Linked DNA regions of Rhizobium rhizoryzae. Each later gene encodes a partner of the first gene's protein in a complex. Links are inferred from orthologs where the notes say so. Each region holds a gene or a part of one and is shown on either strand. Other genes may lie near its edges. The genes, in order: dinB and dnaN.

What was found.
Region 2: the proteins of dinB (region 1) and dnaN are in contact, whole or in part, in a solved structure (PDB 1OK7), measured with the Escherichia coli proteins. The link is inferred for Rhizobium rhizoryzae from one-to-one orthologs.

Annotation. Positions count from the first base shown.
Region 1 is NZ_CP049250.1:2,621,344-2,624,578, reverse strand. The notes cover bases 211-3,123. They hold dinB (DNA polymerase IV), read left to right. Parts: upstream 211-1,103; coding sequence 1,104-2,144; downstream 2,145-3,123. Other genes in these bases: G6N80_RS18465 (MFS transporter), read right to left, coding at 2,955-3,123; G6N80_RS18470 (J domain-containing protein), read right to left, coding at 2,312-2,875; G6N80_RS18480 (MFS transporter), read right to left, coding at 211-846. Outside these bases: more of G6N80_RS18480, read right to left, coding at 1-210; more of G6N80_RS18465, read right to left, coding at 3,124-3,235. UniProt on the Escherichia coli protein: Poorly processive, error-prone DNA polymerase involved in translesion repair and untargeted mutagenesis. Copies undamaged DNA at stalled replication forks, which arise in vivo from mismatched or misaligned primer ends.
Region 2 is NZ_CP049250.1:669,242-672,335, forward strand. Bases 1-2,772 are described here. They hold dnaN (DNA polymerase III subunit beta), read left to right. Parts: upstream 1-713; coding sequence 714-1,832; downstream 1,833-2,772. Other genes in these bases: rsmI (16S rRNA (cytidine(1402)-2'-O)-methyltransferase), read right to left, coding at 1-452; pmtA (phospholipid N-methyltransferase PmtA), read left to right, coding at 1,955-2,551; G6N80_RS09420 (histidine phosphatase family protein), read left to right, coding at 2,560-2,772. In the rest of the region: more of G6N80_RS09420, read left to right, coding at 2,773-3,094. UniProt on the Escherichia coli protein: Confers DNA tethering and processivity to DNA polymerases and other proteins. Acts as a clamp, forming a ring around DNA (a reaction catalyzed by the clamp-loading complex) which diffuses in an ATP-independent manner freely and bidirectionally along dsDNA.

The DNA.
Region 1 (3,235 bases):
GATCAGGGCCATGACGATCATGGAAACCTGCGATATGCCCGTCGTAATGGCCGTCGTACGAAAAGGGCTGCCTAGCTGGATCGAAAAATCCTGCGCAATCAGCCGGCTGATCGGCGCGTTTCCGAAGTGGAAAATCATCAGCACAAGCGCCAGCAGGATAAGGCCCTTGCTATGGGTGAGTACGGAAAGACCGGATGGCCCATCGTCCTGCTCCTTTGCTCCCATACCGCGCGCCACACGGTTGTCAATGTGCGCAGGGTTGATTGCCAATGTCGCGATGATCGCCGCCAGGGCCGTCAACAACATCAGGCCCACGACCCCGTTCAGGCCGAAGTAGAGACTTCCGATATAGATTGCCCCAAGAGAGAACACATTGCCTGCATGGTTCCAGAACTCGTTGCGCGACACTTGATCCGAGAATCGTTTTTCGCCAACGAGCCCGAGCGTCAGCCCCATCAGGGCAGGCCCGATCACCGCGCCAACGACAGCCGTTGCCGATTGCCCGCCGAAGACAGAGAAATTGTTGGGCGTGGCCAGCGTCCAGAGCGCCATGGCGGTCACAAGCACCACGGGCAGGATGATCAGCGTTCGCTTTCGAGAGGAAGCATCGACGAGCGCGCCGAAAAGCGGTGTCGCGACCATGCCGAGCACGCCGCCGATTGTCGCCAGGAGGCCCAGCGTGAAGGGCTCCCATCCGCGGGTGGCCAGAAATCCGTCCAGAAACGGTCCCAGTCCATCTCGGGCATCGGCCAGAAAGAAGTTCAGCGCAGCAAGCGCATAGATGGAGCGGCGAAGATCGGAAGATATGGGAGCGGTCACGGAAAGCCCTCGATGTACGGCTCGCATCAATCACAAGACCCCCGCTCCGGTTCCGTCACTCTGCGACTCCTCGGTTGCTTTCCATGGGGAGTTGAAGGAACATTCTCCACAACCGCTAAATTCGTCTTCCAACATCAAGGCAGGGCTGATATGTTCCATATTTGTTCCGGCCATGAGAGATGATGGAATTCGCCGTGCAGACCTCTGCAGAAAACCAGTCCGTCGAGTTGTCCAAGGCGGCGCCGATATCGACATACGCGATCCGCAAGATCATCCATGTCGATATGGATGCCTTCTACGCATCTGTGGAGCAGCGCGATAACCCGGATCTGAGAGGCAAGCCGGTTGCAGTTGGCGGGGCAGCGGCGCGCGGTGTCGTGGCCGCCGCCAGCTACGAGGCGCGCAAATTCGGCGTCCATTCCGCCATGCCCTCGGTGACGGCGGCGCGCAAATGTCCGGACCTCATTTTCGTCCGCCCGCGCTTCGAGGTCTACAAGGCCGTGTCGCAGCAGATCCGTGAGATCTTTGCGGAATATACGCCGCTCATCGAGCCGCTCTCGCTGGATGAAGCCTATCTCGATGTGACCGAGAACCTGAAGGACATGCCGATCGCGACGGAAATTGCTCTGGAAATCCGCCAGAAGATCAAGGCTGTCACCGGCTTGAATGCCTCGGCGGGCATCTCCTACAACAAGTTTCTAGCCAAGATGGCGAGTGACCTGAACAAGCCCAATGGTCAGGCCGTCATCACGCCCCGCAACGGCCCGGCATTTGTGGAACAGCTTCCGGTGAAGAAGTTTCACGGCGTCGGTCCTGCAACGGCGGAGAAAATGCACCGGCTCGGCATCCATACAGGCGGCGACCTCAAGACGAAATCGCTGCCCTTCCTGACCGATCATTTCGGCAAGTCCGGCCCCTATTTTTACTGTATCGCGCGGGGCATCGACAACCGTCAGGTGAAGCCGGATCGCGTGCGCAAATCCATCGGTTCGGAAGATACGTTCGCGGCCGATATCAGCGACCTTGGTGCTGCAAAGGCGGAACTTGCGCTGCTTGTCGCCAAGATCTGGGCCTATTGTGGCGCCCGCAACATGACCGCCAAGACAGTCACGGTGAAGGTCAAGTACAGCGATTTCCAGCAGATTACCCGCAGTCGCACCCAAACATTGTGCTTTGTGAACGAGGCAGAAGTTCTGGGCATATCGGAATCGCTTCTGGAAACCGTCTATCCGTTTCGCAAGGGTGTGCGATTGCTCGGCGTCACGCTGTCCAGCCTCAGCGAGGAAGCAACAGAAACGTCCGCCCAACTCCCGCTTTTCATGTAACTGGTCTGGAACAGTCTGGGGTTGTGCCGGTTTGGCTATCGAACCCGGGCTGTGTCAAGCGGACGCGACAGGGATGGAGAACATAGGCATTTTTCCGCTTTCTGCCTATGGCCAACGAACAGGCAGGCGAGCTTCCCACCTGTCCAGCCCGGGATCACCCTTCCGTATTATTCCGCAGCCTTGGGAAGTTCCACTTCCAGCTCATAGGTATAGCCGTCGAGCATGGAATAGGCCTGTTCAATCACCTTGATCTCACCCTCGGCTTTGGTAATGGCATCGGCAATCGTATCGCAACGGGCGGTCAGCATGCGGCCTATGACGTCGCTGTCCGGGCGCCTGCCCATGCGGTCCATATGGTTGCGAATACGACCGCGATGGCGCTCCAGCTCCAGAATATGAAAACGTGTATTGACGATCCGGTCTGTCAATTTGCGGCGCATGGCGGCAATCGGGTCGAAGCTGCCGGGTGCCCGCTCATCCAGTATGATCTCGTTGACCAGCGTGTCGAGGACCAGCAGTCCCTCCAGATCCTTGCTGTCGGTGAGTTGCGGATCATAACCCGTGTCATCGTAAACCTTGCGGCGCACGGGATCGAGCAGCAGTTCATAAGATGCCGTCAGCTTCGAAAATGCGTCCACATCACCGCCTGCATCCGGATGTGCTGTCTTTGCGCGGGAGCGGTAGGCGGTTTTGATGGCTGCGCCGTCTGCATCGCGCGCCACGCCCAGCATCTTGTATGGGTCGATCACGGTTCCACCTGGTGCAAGATTTTCCAAGGTCACCCTCTCGTACTGCGTCACATCGCTCGCCTCAACCCCTCGCCGCATCTTGTGGCGAAACAGCGGCCAGCACCTCTTTTTCCCCATCATTTGCAGCAACAGGCACACGCCCTGCCAGCAATCGGGGCACCCGTCCCTGAGCGACGGGCGCCATGATGAAGCTTATGACCAGGAAGGGCAAGAGCACAGCAAAGCTTGCCGGAAGCCCGGCATGTTCCGCAACGAACCCGAGGAGTGGTGGAACGCCGATATTCGAAAGCAGAAGCGTCAGCGATAGCGCGGCCAGATTGTCCGCAGGCTGCCCCTGCCCCC
Region 2 (3,094 bases), 2.0 Mb from region 1 along the record:
TCCGATGGCAGGCCCGACCCCACAAGGGCGGCCAGCGGTGCCGAGGGGCCTGGAATCGGTATGACCCGATAACCCGCTTCGATCGCCAATTGGCCCAGGCGATAACCCGGATCGGAAACCAGCGGAGTGCCGGCATCTGACACCAGCGCCACAGATTTTCCTGCCTCCAGAGCGGCAAGAAGCTTCGGTCCAGCCTCATTGGCGTTGTGTTCATGATAGGCATAGGGCCTGCCCGTAATGCCGAAACGATCCAGCAGCACGCGCGTGACCCGTGTATCCTCGCAGGCCAGCACATCAGCACCTGCCAAGGTTTCCAAGGCGCGCAGGGTGATATCACCCAGATTGCCGATGGGAGTTGCCACGAGATAGAGTGCCGGTTCCAGCGGTCGCGCCGGGATCGCCGTGTTCCCGATCCGATAGGTTTTCGCCGCCTGTTGTCGATCTTCCGTCACTGCTCAATGCCTGCCTTATTATTGTTACGTCTTTATGGGCGAGCGCCCCATGCTGGGCAAGGCAAAAGCGGCAACCATGTGGAAAGCTGTGAGTAGTTGATGCACCAACTTGATTCCGACCCGAGAATCGGAGGGGCCTCTTGCCTTTTTGCCGCTTTGTCTGCCATTTTGCCGATCCACATCCGTCCGACCAGACTGACGGACGAGAATAACATTCGGCTTCTCACCGGAAGCCGGCACGGTCGAAAGCGGTAGCATCCCATGCGTATTACTCTTGAGCGGTCCAACCTCCTGAAATCGTTGAATCACGTTCACCGGGTGGTGGAGCGCCGCAACACGATCCCTATCCTCTCCAACGTCCTGCTGCGTGCTTCCGGCAATGATCTGGCGCTGAAGGCGACGGACCTTGATCTCGAGATCACCGAAGAACTTCCGGCAATGGTCGAGACGGCCGGCGCGACGACGGTTCCGGCGCATCTTCTCTATGAAATCGTGCGCAAGCTACCCGATGGTTCGGAGGTTCTTCTGGCCGTCAATCCGGATGGCAGCACGATGTCGGTTCAGTCCGGCCGTTCCAAGTTTTCGCTGCAATGCCTGCCCGAAGCTGACTTCCCTGACCTGACGGCGGGAAGTTTCACGCATAGCTTCAAGATCAAGGCATCCGATCTGAAGATGCTGATCGACCGCACGCAGTTCGCGATCTCGACAGAAGAAACGCGCTATTACCTCAACGGCATTTTCTTCCATACGATCGAAACAGGCGGTCAGTTGAAGCTGCGAGCCGTTGCGACCGATGGACATCGCCTTGCTCGCGCCGATATCGAGGCGCCCTCCGGTTCGGAAGGCATGCCAGGCATCATCATTCCCCGCAAGACGGTGGGCGAACTGCAGAAGTTGATGGACGATGCCGAAGCGGTCGTCACCGTCGAGGTTTCGGATGCCAAGATCCGGCTGACGCTTGGCGGAATTGTCATGACGTCGAAGCTGATTGATGGCACGTTTCCGGACTACCAGCGCGTCATTCCCACCGGAAACGACAAGGAAATGCGCGTGGATTGCCAGAGCTTTACCCGCGCTGTCGATCGCGTATCCACGATTTCCTCCGAACGTGGCCGCGCCGTCAAGCTGGCATTGAGCGATGGGCAGTTGCTTCTGACAGTCAACAATCCCGATTCCGGCAGCGCCACGGAAGAAGTCGCCGTGGGCTATGAAAGCGAACCGATGGAAATTGGCTTCAATGCCAAGTATCTGCTGGACATCACGGCGCAACTTTCCGGCGAGGATGCAATCTTCCTTCTTGCCGATGCGGGTTCGCCGACACTTGTACGGGATACGGCGGGCGATGACGCACTTTATGTGCTGATGCCGATGCGTGTTTAATCTAAATTTCAAGGGTCGCAGCCGCGGCCCTTTTTTCTGCCGCATTTCAGATGCGACATTTTTTCTTGATTTTGCGTCATGACGGCGCGATGAACGGTTAATAGATTCGCGGGAGATAGTTGATGGAATTGCGCCTGAAGGAACGACTGGGCCGTAAATTCGATGAGGAAATCCGTTTCTTCAAGGGATGGATGGAGGGTCCCAAGCAGGTTGGGGCGATCCTGCCCACCTCCAGCGTCACAGCACGCCGGATGGCAAGCGTCATCAATCCGCAGTCCGGTCTTCCGGTTCTTGAACTTGGTCCCGGCACGGGCATCATCACCAAGGCAATCCTGAAACGGGGCATCAAGCCACAGGATCTCGTATCCATCGAGTATTCGACGGACTTCTATCAGCATCTGATGCGGACCATGCCGGACGTGCGCTTCGTCAACGGCGATGCTTTCGAGCTCCAGACCATTCTTGGCGACTTCAAGGATCGCAAGTTCGACGCTGTCATCTCCGCCATCCCGATGCTGAGCTTCCCAATGGAAAAACGGATCTGGCTTCTGGAAGACCTGCTGGACCGCATGCCACACGGCCGCCCGGTGATGCAGATCACCTATGGACCGGTTTCACCCATCATTGCAAAGCCGGATCGGTATCGCATCAAGCATTTCGACTTTGTCGTGCGCAATTTGCCACCGGCCCAGTTGTGGACCTATACGCGCCCTGATTAAATCAGGACATGTTCGGGCTCTATATCAGTCATCCTCAGGTGCAGATCGACCCGCAGGTTGCGGTTCCTGACTGGAGCCTGTCGCCGCTTGGGCGTGAACGCGTTCTTGCTGCAGCAGCACGTCCATGGGTGGCCAAGTTGCAGCGGATCGTCAGCAGCCCCGAGCGGAAGGCCATCGAGACAGCCGAAATCCTGGCCGAGGCGGCTGGCGTCGAGGTCGAAATCGCAAGCGCCAGCCACGAGATCGACCGGTCCTCGACGGGCTATCTCACGCATGACGCTCATGAAGAGGCGGCCAATCGCTTTTTCGCGGATCCCTCCCATAGCTTTCGGGGTTGGGAGAAGGCTATCGATGCGCAACAGCGGATCGTGACCACGATTTCTCAGATCATTCTGGAACATGATCCCGCCCGCCCCATCGCGTTTGTAGGCCACGGCGGGGTTGGAACGCTCCTCAAGTGCTCGCTTGCGGGTCGGCCCATCGCTCGAGACGGCGATCAGCCTCCAGGCGGCGGCAATCTTTTCTGCTTTTCTCTTGCGCGCA